Regions from separate parts of the Pseudarthrobacter cellobiosi genome, predicted to be linked through region 1. Evidence: riboswitches for the same ligand, from Rfam matches in the RefSeq annotation. Region 1 holds a riboswitch; the other holds the start of a gene.
What was found. Region 1 has a riboswitch for thiamine pyrophosphate ahead of thiC (phosphomethylpyrimidine synthase ThiC). Riboswitches for the same ligand answer to the same signal wherever they lie in the genome.
Positions count from the first base shown of each region.

Region 2: linked by a shared signal. The riboswitch ahead of thiD (bifunctional hydroxymethylpyrimidine kinase/phosphomethylpyrimidine kinase) and the one ahead of thiC (phosphomethylpyrimidine synthase ThiC) in region 1 are both predicted to bind thiamine pyrophosphate.

Region 1 is NZ_JAMXBK010000021.1:176,799-183,833, forward strand. It holds gene rplS (50S ribosomal protein L19) at 1-276, opposite strand, end outside; gene trmD (tRNA (guanosine(37)-N1)-methyltransferase TrmD) at 520-1,392, opposite strand; gene rimM (ribosome maturation factor RimM) at 1,393-1,938, opposite strand; gene NG701_RS07715 (RNA-binding protein) at 2,051-2,293, opposite strand; gene rpsP (30S ribosomal protein S16) at 2,295-2,711, opposite strand; gene NG701_RS07725 (hypothetical protein) at 2,924-3,361, opposite strand; gene NG701_RS07730 (VOC family protein) at 3,475-4,350, opposite strand; TPP riboswitch at 4,506-4,613, shown strand; gene thiC (phosphomethylpyrimidine synthase ThiC) at 4,608-6,425, shown strand; gene NG701_RS07740 (alpha/beta hydrolase) at 6,430-7,035, opposite strand, start outside.
Region 2 is NZ_JAMXBK010000021.1:45,575-52,609, forward strand. It holds gene rpmA (50S ribosomal protein L27) at 15-278, opposite strand; gene rplU (50S ribosomal protein L21) at 340-648, opposite strand; gene thiD (bifunctional hydroxymethylpyrimidine kinase/phosphomethylpyrimidine kinase) at 921-2,519, opposite strand; TPP riboswitch at 2,502-2,599, opposite strand; gene NG701_RS06995 (Rne/Rng family ribonuclease) at 2,701-5,994, opposite strand; gene NG701_RS07000 (vitamin K epoxide reductase family protein) at 6,448-7,035, shown strand, end outside.

The sequences.
Region 1 (7,035 bases):
GCGCACGTCACCCTTGGAGACAACCTCGATCTTGTCGATGATCGGGGAGTGCACCGGGAAGGTACGCTCCACACCGACGCCGAAGGAGACCTTGCGGATGGTGAAGGTTTCGCGAAGACCGTCGCCGTGGCGGCCCAGGACGAAGCCCTGGAATACCTGGACACGGGAGTTCTTGCCTTCGATGATGTTCACGTGAACCTTGAGGGTGTCACCCGCGCGGAAGACAGGAACATCGGTGCGCAGCGAGGCTGCATCTACGGAATCGAGAATATGCATAATTGCACTCCTGGTGAACGCCACAGGTCATTCACTTTGGGTCACGGCGGGCAAGCCCGGGAGTACCGGAAATTACCGCCGAAAATTAAGTGGGGCCGGTTCCTTCACTGATTGAAGGTCCCGGGGTGTCCAGCTGTTGGTTGCGCTCCCCCTGTGGCAGGTGCGGACCCAGCAGACACAAAGACTAATTTTGCCACACTCGCGGGCCTACAGCCAATCGCCTCGGACCACAGACGCGCCGGTTCAGGTTGAGGCGTCGGTTCCGGTGTCCGTGCTGGTATCGGCCTGCCGCCGCGCCAGGAGGTGACCGTCGACGACGTCGTACCCGAGGTCGGCGAAAGCCGTACGGTCGGCACGTGGCAGCTTCCCGGCGTCGAACGTTTCCAGGAGGTCCGGACGGCGTTCCGCCGTCCGCCGGTACTGCTCGTGGCGGCGCCACTGCGCGATCTTCCCGTGGTTGCCGCTAAGCAGCACTGCCGGGACATCCCGGTCCCGCCAGCTGGCGGGCTTGGTATACACGGGGTATTCCAGCAGCCCGTCCGAATGCGACTCCTCCACCAGGGAATCAGGGTTGCCCACAACGCCTGGCAGCAGCCTGCCGATGGCTTCGACCATGGCCAAAACGGCCACTTCGCCGCCGTTCAGCACATAGTCACCAAGGCTCATGGGGCGCACCGTGAAGTGCTCTTCCGCCCACTCGATGACACGCTCGTCGATGCCCTCATAGCGGCCGCAGGCAAAAACCAGCTGGTCCTCTTCTGCGAGCTCATGGGCCAGGGCCTGGCTGAAGCGCTCCCCTGCCGGCGACGGGACAATCAAAACCGGTTTGGCGGGCTCGGCGGCCGTGGCCTCGGCGCCCCCTGCGGCTTCACCGGATCCGGCGACAGCAGCTGCGGCAACAGCAGCCAATGCCTGCGCCCAAGGCTCAGGCTTCATCACCATGCCGGCGCCGCCGCCGTACGGGGTGTCATCCACTGAGCGGTGCTTGTCGGTGGTGAAATCACGCAGGTCATGGACGCGCAGGTCCAACAGGCCGTCCTGGCGGGCCTTGCCAATGAGCGAGAGCTCCAGGGGCGCCAGGTACTCCGGGAAGATACTGACGACGTCGATTCTCATCTACGCGTTTTCCTCCGCTTCACCGGGGCCGGCTTCGCCGTCGTTGACCTCAAAGAGACCGTCCGGCGGCGTCAGCAGGACGAAGCCACCGGCCACATTGACCTCCGGAACGATCTGCTCCACAAACGGGACAAGGATTTCCTTGCCGTCCGGCATTTCAACCACGAGCAGGTCCTGGACGGGCAAGGTGTGCAGGGCGGCGATCTTGCCGACCACCTTCGACCCGACGCGCGCCTCGAGCCCTACCAGTTCGTGCTCGTACCAGCCTTCGTCGTCGTCCTCGTCCAGCTCTTCGGTTTCGATGAAAAGCTTGGCGCCGCGCAGGGTCTCTGCCTGGTTTCGGGTCTCGATTCCTTCGAATGCGAGCAGCAGGATGTCCTTGTTCCAGCGCGCACCCTCAACAATGAGCGGGCCGGCCGATGCAGGCTCCACCACAAACTCGGTACCGGGAACAAACCGGTCCCCGGGAGCGTCGGTCAGCACCTGGACCGTCACTTCGCCGCGGATTCCATGCGGTTTGCCGATTCGTGCCACCTGAAGCTGCATCTGTTCCTCTGTTTCGGTTGTGGATTCTCCACGGTTGTGTGGTGAAAGCACTCCGGCCCCTCCACCGTTTCTGGTGGAAGGGCCGGAGCAAAAAACTGATGTTGCCGAGCGCTTAGCGGCGGCGGTCGGTGTCGACGACGTCGACCCTGACCGGCTCGCCGTCTGCCAGTGCCGCCACAACGGTGCGCAATGCCCGTGCGGTGCGGCCCTGGCGGCCGATCACCCGTCCCAGGTCATCCTGATGAACACGAACCTCGAGGGTGTCCCCGCGGCGGTTGTTCTTCGAGCTGACCTTGACATCGTCCGGCGAATCAACGATTCCCCGGACGAGGTGTTCGAGCGCTTCTGCCAGCAATCTACTCAGCCTCGGTGGTCTCTGCCTCGGCCGGGGCCTCGGCTGCGTCAGACTGCTTCGACTTCTTGGTGATGGCTTCCGGGATGATCACGGAACCCTTTTCCGGGGCAACAAAGGCAGCCTTCGGAGCTTTGGTCTTCAGGGTGCCTTCCTGGCCCGGCAGGCCCTTGAACTTCTGCCAGTCACCGGTGATCTTCAGGATCGCGGCAACCTGCTCGGACGGCTGTGCGCCGACGCCGAGCCAGTACTGGGCACGGTCCGTGTCCACCTCGATGTATGAGGGCTCTTCGGTGGGGTGGTACTTGCCGATCTCTTCGATGGCACGGCCGTCACGCTTGGAGCGTGCGTCCATGACGACGATGCGGTAATACGGTGCGCGCATCTTGCCAAAGCGCTTAAGGCGAATCTTTACGGCCACTTTTGTGGTCACTCCTGTTTCAGAAAAGGGGTGAACCGACGTTCTGCACCCGTGGGGCGGGCCATACTTGAGGGTTCGAAGGACAGGATCCGGACGCGGAGAGAGGGGCCACGCAGATCGAGTACCTGTTTATTGTGCCAGATCAGCGTCCGGATTTCGACTTGACACGTCGGGATGGGGCAGCCGGGCGGACCCGGCGGGCCACGGCCGGTCTACGACGACCAGACATACACGCCGGTGCGTGCGGCGTCATCGACGGAGTTGGCAAGCTCAGCGAACTGCTGGACATACGTCCGGGCCTCGGCTGCGCCGAACGGCATGTCATCCTGGGCGGCCCACTTTTCAGCGACGTCGTCCAGGACATTGCCTTCGCCTTCAGTCTCGTAGCTGAGCAGGTCCGCGAGCGCACGCACCATGGCCGGCGGGACCCCGAGGAGGGAATCACTGGCCACGTCAACCATGGCCAGTTCGTAGTCCGCGCCACCGGCGTGCACCGCAACGCCGGCAAGATCGCCAAGCTGCTCGATTTCGAAATCGCTGATTCCGGGAATCCGCAGGGCCTGGCCCGCCGGGGAGCCGCCTGCATCCAGGACGTCCGCCCGCTTCAGAGCGGCATCGTGAGTGGAAACAAAAATTTCAGTGAAGCCCATGGGAACAGCCCTCATTCCATCGACGGTGCGGCCTGAAAGGGCAGCAGCAAGCGCCGCCCCGGCCGTTCAGAATCAGCCTAGTACAAGGCAGGCCGCACATTTGGCATCCGCACTCAGCGGACGGCGACACGGATATTGTTGCGCCACGGGTCCTCGAAGCGAAGCTCGGCGCCCGTGTGGTGCGAGGCCACACCGGCGACCTTCAGGCGGTCGGCGAGCGCTCCGACGTCATCCCCGGAAGGGACCTCGATGAGCACTTCGCCGAGGCCCAGGGTGTCCTTGCGGGGACCGGCTCCGCGGCTGTTCCACACATTCATGGCCATGTGGTGGTGATACCGGCCCGCGGAGACAAACAGTGCCTGCCCGTGCCAGCCGGCGGTCTTTTCGAAGCCCAGCGTGCCCACGTAGAAATCGTGCGCTGACTGGACGTCGCCCACCTGGAGGTGGACGTGGCCCACGCCGGCTTCGCTGGCCCGCTGGCCGGCCACGGAATCCTGGGTCAGGTGCTGCTCGAGGTAGCGCTGCGGCGGCAGTGCCAGGCTGTCCATCACTACATCCTTCCCGTTCCAGGACCAGTTTTCGCGCGGCCTGTCCCAGTACAGTTCGATGCCGTTGCCTTCGGGGTCATTGAAGTAGAAGGCCTCGCTGACGAGGTGGTCGGCGCTGCCGGTGAAGGACCGGGGTTCGTACTGGGCAGCGGTGGCTACCGTTGCGGCAAGCGAAGCCTGGTCGTCAAACAGCAGTGCGGTGTGGAACAGCCCTGCCTCTCCCCTGCCAGGCAGATTCAACGACGGAGCGGCCGCGAGGTGGACCAGCGGGCGTTGAAGGCGGCCAAGATAGACGCCGCCGTCCTGTTCCGCGACGACCTCCAGGCCGAGCGCACGCTGGTAGTAGTCGGTCATCAGCTTCATGTCGCCCACCTTGAGCATCACGGCGCCCATGGAGAGGTCGGCGGGAAGGAGATCCCGGCTGGTGGCTTCTGCAGTCATTTGAAAACTCCCGGTCCGTTGGCCTTCGGATGGAAGGCGGCTATGGTTCCAATTTACTTGAAGCTTCAATTTAATTCAAGTGGCGGCGCAGCCAAATTGCGACCGCTTTCCCGTGATTGCTGTCACCAGGCCACCCTCCGCCTGTGGTAGCTTCGACTTGACCACACGGGAGCCCTTGCAGGGGCTGAGATCGGGCTGACGCAGCCTGCGACCGTTGAACCTGTCCGGGTAATGCCGGCGAAGGAAGTGAGTATTCATTGAATACACAAGAAACACAGCTGATCCTTGCCAAAAATGAAGCCGACGTGGATCAAACGCTCCAGCCTGAAACCCAGTCACTGAAGTCCCACTCGCTGGCGTTTATCAACGATGAGGCCACGGGGATCCGGGTTCCCGTGACCGAAATCGCGCTGGAACCGTCGCCGAACGGCCAAGCGAACGGGCCTTTCCGGACCTACCGCACGGCGGGACCGGGCAGCGATCCGGTGGTGGGCCTCAACCCGTTCCGCTCAGAGTGGATCGCCGCCCGCGGCGACACCGAGCCCTACAGCGGACGGGAACGGAACCTGCTCGACGACGGCAGGTCGGCCGTGCGCCGCGGCGCAGCCTCTGCGGAGTGGAAGGGCGCACAGCCGGTGCCCCGCCGCGCCGTCGACGGCCGGACGGTCACGCAGATGCACTACGCGCGGCAGGGTGTCATCACCCCCGAGATGCAGTTCGTTGCCCTCCGCGAGAACTGTGACGTGGAACTGGTCCGCAGCGAAGTCGCTGCTGGCCGCGCCATCATCCCCAACAACATCAACCACCCGGAATCCGAACCGATGATCATCGGCAAGGCCTTCCTGGTCAAGATCAACGCGAACATCGGCAACTCCGCCGTGACCAGCTCCATCGCCGAGGAAGTGGACAAACTCCAGTGGGCCACCCAGTGGGGCGCCGACACGGTGATGGATCTGTCCACCGGCGATGACATCCACACCACCCGGGAATGGCTCATCCGCAACGCCCCCGTGCCCATCGGTACGGTACCGATATACCAGGCGCTGGAGAAGGTCAATGGCGAAGCCAACGCTCTGACGTGGGAAATCTTCCGGGACACGGTCATTGAGCAGTGCGAGCAAGGCGTGGACTACATGACCATCCACGCCGGTGTGCTGCTGCGTTACGTGCCGCTGACGGCCAACCGCGTCACCGGCATCGTCTCCCGGGGCGGTGCCATCATGGCAGGCTGGTGCCTGGCCCACCACCAGGAGAACTTCCTGTACACGCACTTCGACGACCTGTGCGAGATCTTCGCCAAGTACGACGTCGCGTTCTCCCTGGGCGACGGACTGCGCCCGGGAGCGACGGCGGACGCCAACGACGCCGCCCAGTTCGCCGAGCTCGACACCCTGGCTGAACTGACCCAGCGGGCGTGGGAATTCGACGTGCAGGTCATGGTGGAAGGTCCCGGGCACGTCCCGTTCCACCTGGTGCGGGAGAACGTGGAACGCCAGCAGGAACTCTGCAAGGGCGCCCCGTTCTACACCCTGGGGCCGCTGGTTACGGATATTGCCCCCGGCTACGACCACATCACGTCCGCCATCGGCGCCACGGAAATCGCCCGGTACGGCACGGCGATGCTTTGTTACGTCACGCCCAAGGAACACCTTGGCCTGCCGAACAAGGACGACGTGAAGACCGGGGTGATCACCTACAAGATCGCCGCCCACGCAGCAGACCTTGCCAAGGGCCACCCCGGCGCCCGTGAGCGGGATGATGCCCTGTCCAAGGCCCGGTTCGAGTTCCGCTGGCGCGACCAGTTCGCGCTGTCCCTGGATCCGGTCACGGCGGAGGCCTTCCATGACGAGACGCTGCCCGCCGAACCGGCCAAAACCGCCCACTTCTGCTCCATGTGCGGCCCGAAGTTCTGCTCCATGAAGATCAGCCAGGACATCAGGGACGAATACGGTTCGGCAGATTCGCAGGCGGCCATCGCCGAGGCCTACAGCGGGATGCGCGAAAAGAGTGCGGAGTTCCTGGCCGCCGGCGGGAAGGTCTACCTCCCCGAGCTTCGGATCCCGGCCGGGAGCTGACGGCTCAGGAAGCCTGAACCGAGCGTGACCTGCCGACGTCGGCGATGAAGGACCGGATGGCACGGTCACCTTCGGCAGAGTCCTGGGGCCGGTGTCCTCCCGCAGCGATGCGGTGCAGGGCACCGGTTTCCTGCAGATATCCGGCGATCTCCTCGTAGAGCGGTTCCCACCCACCCGTCAGGACCAGGGTGGGGACGCCCGGAACAATGTGCAGCGGGGCCTCCCAGGACGGCGCCTGCAACCGGAGCCGGCGCGCCGACCGTTTTTCCTCCGGCGTGGCGGGCTCCTGCAGGTCCGCCGCGAACATTCGCCGCACGAACTCACGCTGGAAGTCTTCATCGCAGAGCTGGTGCCGGACGTCGAACAGCGGTTGCATCAGGGCGCGGTGTGCGGCCGTGGCCGGCAGTTCGGCGGTCAAGGACAGGCACGCCGGTTCTACCAGCGTGAGGGAATACACCAGCTCGGGGTGTTCGACGGCAGCCATCATGGCCGCAATCGCGCCCTCGGCGTGGGCAACAATATGGCCCCCAGCGGCCCCGCGGCCGTCATCGGCAAGTGAGCGCAGGATGATGGCGGTATCTTCCGAGAACGAGGACTCCACGGGTTCAGC
Region 2 (7,035 bases), 130 kb from region 1:
TTCAGAACTATTTGTTACTCTGCAGCTGCAGCAGCAACGATGTTAACAACGCGGCGACCACGGCGGGTGCCGAACTGGACGGCTCCCGGGGCCAGTGCGAACAGTGTGTCGTCGCCGCCACGCCCAACGCCGGCGCCCGGGTGGAAGTGGGTGCCACGCTGGCGAACGATGATCTCGCCTGCGGAAACTACCTGGCCGCCGAAGCGCTTGACGCCGAGGTACTGGGCGTTGGAGTCACGACCGTTGCGAGTGGAACTCGCGCCTTTTTTATGTGCCATTTGAAATGCCTGCCTTTAAATTCTGGGGAATCTGCTGAAGAACCTGAACAGTAACGAAGAGTTACTTGATACCCGTGATCTTGACCTTGGTCAATTCCTGACGGTGACCCTGGCGCTTCTTGTAACCGGTCTTGTTCTTGAACTTCTGGATGACGATCTTCGGACCACGGAGGTCCTCGAGGATCTCAGCCGTAACCGTTACCTTGGCCAGGTCCGCAGCGGCAGAGGTGACTTTGTCACCGTCTACCAGGAGCAGTGCGGGCAACTCAAAGGTGCTGCCGGCTCCACCGGGGACGCGGTTCAGGGTAACGAAGTCTCCAACGGAAACCTTCTCTTGGCGGCCGCCTGCGCGGACAATCGCGTACACCACTTGGGAACTCACTTCTCTCGACGTTTATTACTAAATTTGCGTGCTGAACCCTGTTCCATAGTTGGCTGGGTTCTCGCTGTGCCTCAACGCCGTGGGGTCGTAACCCAAGTGTTGGCGTAAGCACCGAAGATCTAGAATACGCTAATTTTGCCTTCGGCCGCAAATGAGGCTGGTTACGGCAGGTTGTCTGTGATAGGACCCACAAGCAGGTACTGCACTGACAATCCAAAACCGTGCCTGACTATCGTACAGGCCGCAAGGGCCGCAGCCTGTCAGGAATGAATTCGCGGCGCGTCGAAGAATTCCACCTCGAACCGGCACGACTGCCTGAAAGCCACCAGCATCGCCGCCCGTTCATCCGCGGAAGCACTCCGGCCGGCGTCGTCAGCCAAGGCGATGGCGTCACGCGTGGCCTGGGCGAAATCCTCGTCAGCATAGGCCCGGAGCCAGTCGGCATAAGGATGTGCTGCCGGTGCACCCGCAGCCAGGAACTCCGCGTGGAGAGTCTGTCCCACTTCGGCATACAGCCAGAAGCACGGCAGTACCGCCGCCACGAGGACCGCGTAGCTGCCGGAGGCAGAGGCCGCCAGCAGGTGGTCCACGTAGGACTTGGTGACAGGTCCCAGGACGGAGTCCACTGTCCTGGTGCTTAGCCACGTGCGGTGCAGTTCGGACTCGACCTCAAGGCATTGCTGGGCCGACTTTGCCCAGAACAGCTGGGCGGCTTCCGTGGGCGCCAGCGCGCTGGCCCGGGCGAGGACCCGCGAATAGCCGTTGAGGTAGATGGCGTCCTGGGCGAGGTAATAGGCAAACTGTTCCTCAGCCAATGTGCCGGCCTCCAGGTCGCGGATGAAATCCAGCCCGTAGATGGCTGCAAGATCCGGCTCCGACGCCCGGCGCAGCGTCTCTGCGAACTCGCCGGCTGCCGGAACCTGTTGCATGTGGTGGAAGTGGTTGATGGGGCCGTTGCCCGCGCCCACCTCAAGTTGGTCAGAGGCCTGCAGCGCGCCCACCAGCCAGGGCTTCACTTGCCGTAATGCGGCTTCCCAGTCCCCCAGCCGGGCCTGAGCCGTGGCAATGGCCGATGACAGCGAGCAGCCGGTGCCGTGGCTGTTGCGCGTGGGGATCCTGTCCCCGCTCACCTCCACCACCTCCTGGGCGAGCAGCCCGGCAGCGTTGACCAGGGCATCCGGGCACGCACCGCCGTCGAGATGGCCGCCCTTGACCAGTACGGTGGCACCGGTCGCGGCGGACAACCGCTGCCCCTGCCCGAGCGCGTCGTGCCATTCCCTCGCCTGCGGCTCCCCCACCAGGATGGCCAGTTCGGCCAGGTTGGGGGTGATCAGGTCCGCGAGCGGGAGCAGCTCCCGCAGGGCCGCCTCGGCAGACTCCTGCAGCAGCCGGTCGCCGCTCGTGGCCACCATCACCGGATCAAGAACGACGACGGCGGGACGCACCTTTTCCAGCCAGTCGCGGACCACGCCTATCACCGCAGCGTCGCCCAGCATGCCGATCTTGACCGCGTCGATGGTGATGTCGTCGCTGATGGCATCAAGCTGCTGGCCCAGGAAGGACGCAGGCGGGACGTGAACCGCCTGGACCCCCTGGGTGTTTTGGACCGTCAGCGCGGTGATGGCCGCCATGCCGTAGCCGCCAAGGGCGGCAATGCTTTTGAGGTCGGCCTGGACGCCCGCGCCCCCTGAAGGGTCCGATCCGGCAATGGACAGCACCCGCGGAACGTCACGCAACACCCGGACCGCAGAAGAGCGGCCTGGTGCGGGCCGGACCTCAGCCCGGGTTGCTGGGGCTTCCAGCAGAGCCGCCGCGGGTGTTGCAGGGGGAAGGACAGAAGTTGAAGCCAAAGGAGACATCCCTTCGCCGGTGCTAACCGGACAGGTTCAACGGGTGTGGATCTCAGCCGGCTCTCTGCGCGGCACCCCGTGTCAGTCACCAGCCTAGCGCTCCCCGGGACTTAACGCCGGACGCCCGGACGCAGCCTGTGATTCACAGGCACGTCCGGGCGCCGTTGTATTGGCTTGCCCTACTGCTTGGTCAGAGCTCCGAGGCCGGAACTCCTACGCCCAGGATGATGGGCGCGTTGGCGGCAACCGGTTTGTCGGCCACAGGAGCCTTGACGGGCTCCGGCGCCTTGGCGGCGTGGGTGTGTCCGGCGGGAGCCGCCGGAGCGGCTTCGTGATGCTCTACGGACGTGGCGTTGGCTGCGCCCTGGGCACGGCTGGCACTCCGGTTCCGCCGGGGACGGCGGGCGCGGGGCTCCTCGGTGTGGTCGGAGTAATCCTTCTCCGCCACGGCTGGCTGCCGCTGGCGGGCAGGTTCGGCCGACTGGGTTTCAGTTGCCTGGACTGCCGACGGCGTGCTTTCCGCTACAGGTGCCGGCTCGCCAAGGTGGGCGAAGGCCTCCGCGAGGCGGTCAAGTGTCAGGGCAGGTGCGTGCGGCTGGTCATCGTGGTGCGCCACGAACGGAAGCACCACCTGTTCGCCGCCGAATGTCAGCACTGCGGCCGGGCGGCCGTTGGAGTCGGTTTCGGACTGCCCAACCGGAGCCGGCACCGGAGCCGCAGGCTGCCGGCCCGCGGCAGCGGATGCGTGAGCCACCTCGTCGTCATGCAGATGCGCAGCGTGGGCTGCGGCCGCAATGTTCGCAAGCGCTGCCCGCGTGGCCTCCGCTTTCGCATGGCGCTCGGCATCGCTGGCTTCCGGGTGGACCGTGTGGATCTGCACCGGAGCTGCCGGTACCGTTTCCAGCGGCTGTCCGCCGCGTCCGCGGCGGCGCTTCCGGTCAGTGCGGCCACCCGGCTGGCTGTCCGGGCGCTGGCTGTCGGTGCGTATGTTATCGGTGCGCTGGGTTTCCGGGCGGCTGTCCACACGCTGCACGTGGTGCTCTGCGGCTACCGTATTGGCGCGGCGGTGTTCCACGGGGTCGTCGTGGGTGACGATCCCGCGGCCTGCACAGGTTTCGCACTGCTCGCCGAAGACTTCCAGGAGCCCGGTGCCCATGCGCTTGCGCGTCATCTGCACGAGGCCCAGCGAGGTCACTTCGGCCACCTGGTGCTTGGTCCGGTCGCGGCCCAGGCATTCCACCATGCGGCGGAGGACCAGGTCGCGGTTGGATTCGAGGACCATATCGATGAAGTCGATGACGATGATGCCGCCGATGTCGCGGAGCCGGAGCTGCCGGACCACTTCTTCAGCTGCCTCGAGGTTGTTCTTGGTGACGGTTTCCTCGAGGTTGCCGCCGCTGCCGGTGAACTTGCCGGTGTTGACGTCCACCACGGTCATGGCTTCGGTGCGGTCGATGACCAGCGAGCCGCCCGAAGGCAGGAAGACCTTGCGTTCCAGGGCCTTGTGGATCTGCTCATCGATCCGCCACGCAGCGAAGATGTCCTGGTCCTTGGTCCACTTTTCCAGGCGGCCCACGAGGTCCGGGGCCACGTAGGTGACGTAGGCCTCGATGGTGTCCCAGGCCTCTTCACCGGAGACGATCAGCTTGGAGAAGTCCTCGTTGAAGACGTCACGGACCACCTTGATGGTGAGGTCAGGTTCGCCGTAGAGCAGCTCCGGCGCGAGGATCTTGGTGGACGTGGACTGGCTTTCGATGCCCTCCCACTGCGCGCGCAGCCGGTTGATGTCGTGCGTGAGCTCCTCTTCCGAGGCGCCTTCGGCAGCGGTGCGGACGATGACGCCGGCGTGCTCCGGGAGGCGGTCCTTGAGGATGCGCTTGAGGCGGTTGCGCTCGACGTCGGGCAGTTTGCGGGAGATGCCGGTCATGGAGCCGCCGGGCACATAGACCAGGTAGCGGCCGGGCAGCGAGATCTGGCTGGTCAAGCGTGCACCCTTGTGGCCCACGGGATCCTTGGTGACCTGGACCAGGACGGTGTCGCCGGACTTGAGCGCGTTTTCGATCCGGCGCTGCTTGCCTTCGAGGTTAACGGCTTCCCAGTTCACTTCACCGGCGTACAGGACGGCGTTGCGGCCGCGTCCGATGTCAACAAACGCCGCTTCCATGGACGGCAGGACGTTCTGCACCTTGCCGAGGTAAACGTTGCCGATCAGGGAGTCCTGCTGGGTCTTGGAGACAAAGTGTTCGGCCAGGACGCCGTCTTCAAGGACGCCGATCTGGATTCTGTCGTCGCGCTGGCGGACGATCATCTGCCGGTCAACGGATTCACGGCGGGCCAGGAATTCGGCCTCGGTGATGACTGTGCGGCGGCGGCCGGTGTCGCGGGATTCGCGGCGGCGCTGCTTCTTGGCTTCGAGGCGGGTGGAGCCCTTGACGGACGTGACGCGGTTGTTGACCGGCGCTTCGGTGGCGGCGCGGGGCGCGCGGACGCGGGTCACCGTGTTGGGCGGGTCGTCGCCTTCTCCTCCGGTCAGTTCCAGGTCCTGGTCGCCACGGCGGCGGCGGCGGCGACGACGGGACGTCACGCCCTCATCGGCCTGCCCGGCGGAGTCCTCATCGGTTTCTTCGGCTGCGCCGTCGTCGCCTTCGTTATCGGCGTCAGCATCGCTTTCGCCGGTGCGGCTACGCCCGCGGCGTCCACGGCTGCGGCGCCTGCGGCGGCCGTTGGCGTCGTCCGCTTCGCCTTCTTCGACGTCGTCCTCTTCCGGCTCTTCAACCACGGCAGCAACCGGCGCGGGGCGGACCACGGTGCTGAGGTCAGGGGCCTGAAAAAGTACGGATGTGGTGGACGCTGGCTCAAGGAACAGTGAACTGAACGGGCTGGCAGTCTCAGCAGAAGCTGGCTCTTCAGCCGGCGCGGCGGCAGCGTTGACCGGGGCAGCGTTGACGGGGGCGACGGCGGCTGCTGCGGGCGCGGCGGCCGCCGCAGCGGCGACCTCCTCTGCTTCCGGGGCCTGCGTTGCTGCAGTTTCAGGGGCTGCCTGCTCCGGAGCTGTCTGTTCTACGGCCGCAGGAGCGACGTCGGGGGCCGAGGTTTTGCGGGTGGCCACGCGGCGGCGGCGGACAGGCTTGGTCTCCGCTGCAGCCTCAGGGGTCGCGGATTCGACGGCGGCAGTCTCCACCGCGGCAGTCTCTACGGCGGTCTCGGTAACAACGGCGGCTGGTGCTTCCAGAACCTCAACGGCGAAGGCCGGCAACGGTTCGGCGGCGACCACCGTCTTACGTGCACGGGTCCGGCGCACCGGCGCCTTAGGCTCTGGTGCGGCATCTGCCGCAGGCTCAGTCTGGGCGTCGGCGTCAGTCACGGGTGCGGGCTCTGCGGCCTTCGGCACTGCCTTCCGACGCGTCCGGGTGACTTTCTTGGGCGCTTCCGTAGCCTCGGCGACGGCTTCATCATTAACGGCTGGTGCTTGTTCGTTTTCCATATGTGGCAACACTCCTGCCCCTGACGTACCCCCACATCCGGCACCCATTGGGGCACATATTGTCAAACCCGCAGGCGTTGACAGAAGTCAAGTGGATACTCCCAGGTTCGCACCGGCAGAGGGGTGCGGCAGCCCGTGGGAGCCGTCGGCTGTGTCCTGAAACCCGTTGTTCTACACGCCACAACCAGGTGCCGACCAATGGAATTGCGGGAAGCCGGATCAGAGAATCCGAAGCCTGCCCTGCTCATCATTGGCGGTCTTGAAACAAGCCACCGGACCGGAGTCCGAATGTGGGTCGGCCTCCAGCCATGTACATTCTCTCACACCCGGGCTGAAAGACGGCGGAACCACCGGCAACAGATCGGTACCTGAGGGCGCTGACTGAATGCTGCTTCCAGTTACCGGCGTTACAATCGGGGCAAGGAGCACCCGAAGCAAAGGACGCCACACACCATGCCAAGCATTTCCTCCCACGGCACCGACACGCCGGCTGCCTCCCCTGCGGCGGAGCCGTTGCCCGCCACGCCCGGGACCGTGCCGCCGATGGCACGTAACCGGCCCCTCGGCTGGCTGATGGTCATCACCGGCGCCATCGGCTGGCTGGCCTCGGGGGCGCTGGTCCTGGAAAAGCTCGCTGTCCTCGAGGATCCGAATCACGTAACGGCCTGCGACGTTAATCCGTGGATCTCCTGCGGCCAGGTCATGCAGACGTGGCAGAGCTCGGCGTTCGGGTTCCCCAACATGTTTATTGGCATCGTCGCGTTCGCCGTCATCATCACCGTGGGCATGGCCCTGCTCTCAGGCGCCACGTTCGCACGCTGGTACTGGGCAGGACTCCAGGCCGGCGTGACGCTCGGCTTCGCGTTTGTGGTGTGGCTCTGGTCCCAGGCACTTTACGACATCCATGTTCTGTGCCCGTTCTGCATGATCGTCTGGGCCGCGATGATCCCGCTCTTCGTCTGGGTAACCATCCGCAACGTCGTCCATGGCATCATCCCCGTCCCGGCAGGTACTGCACGGGTGCTGGGCGAATCGGGCTGG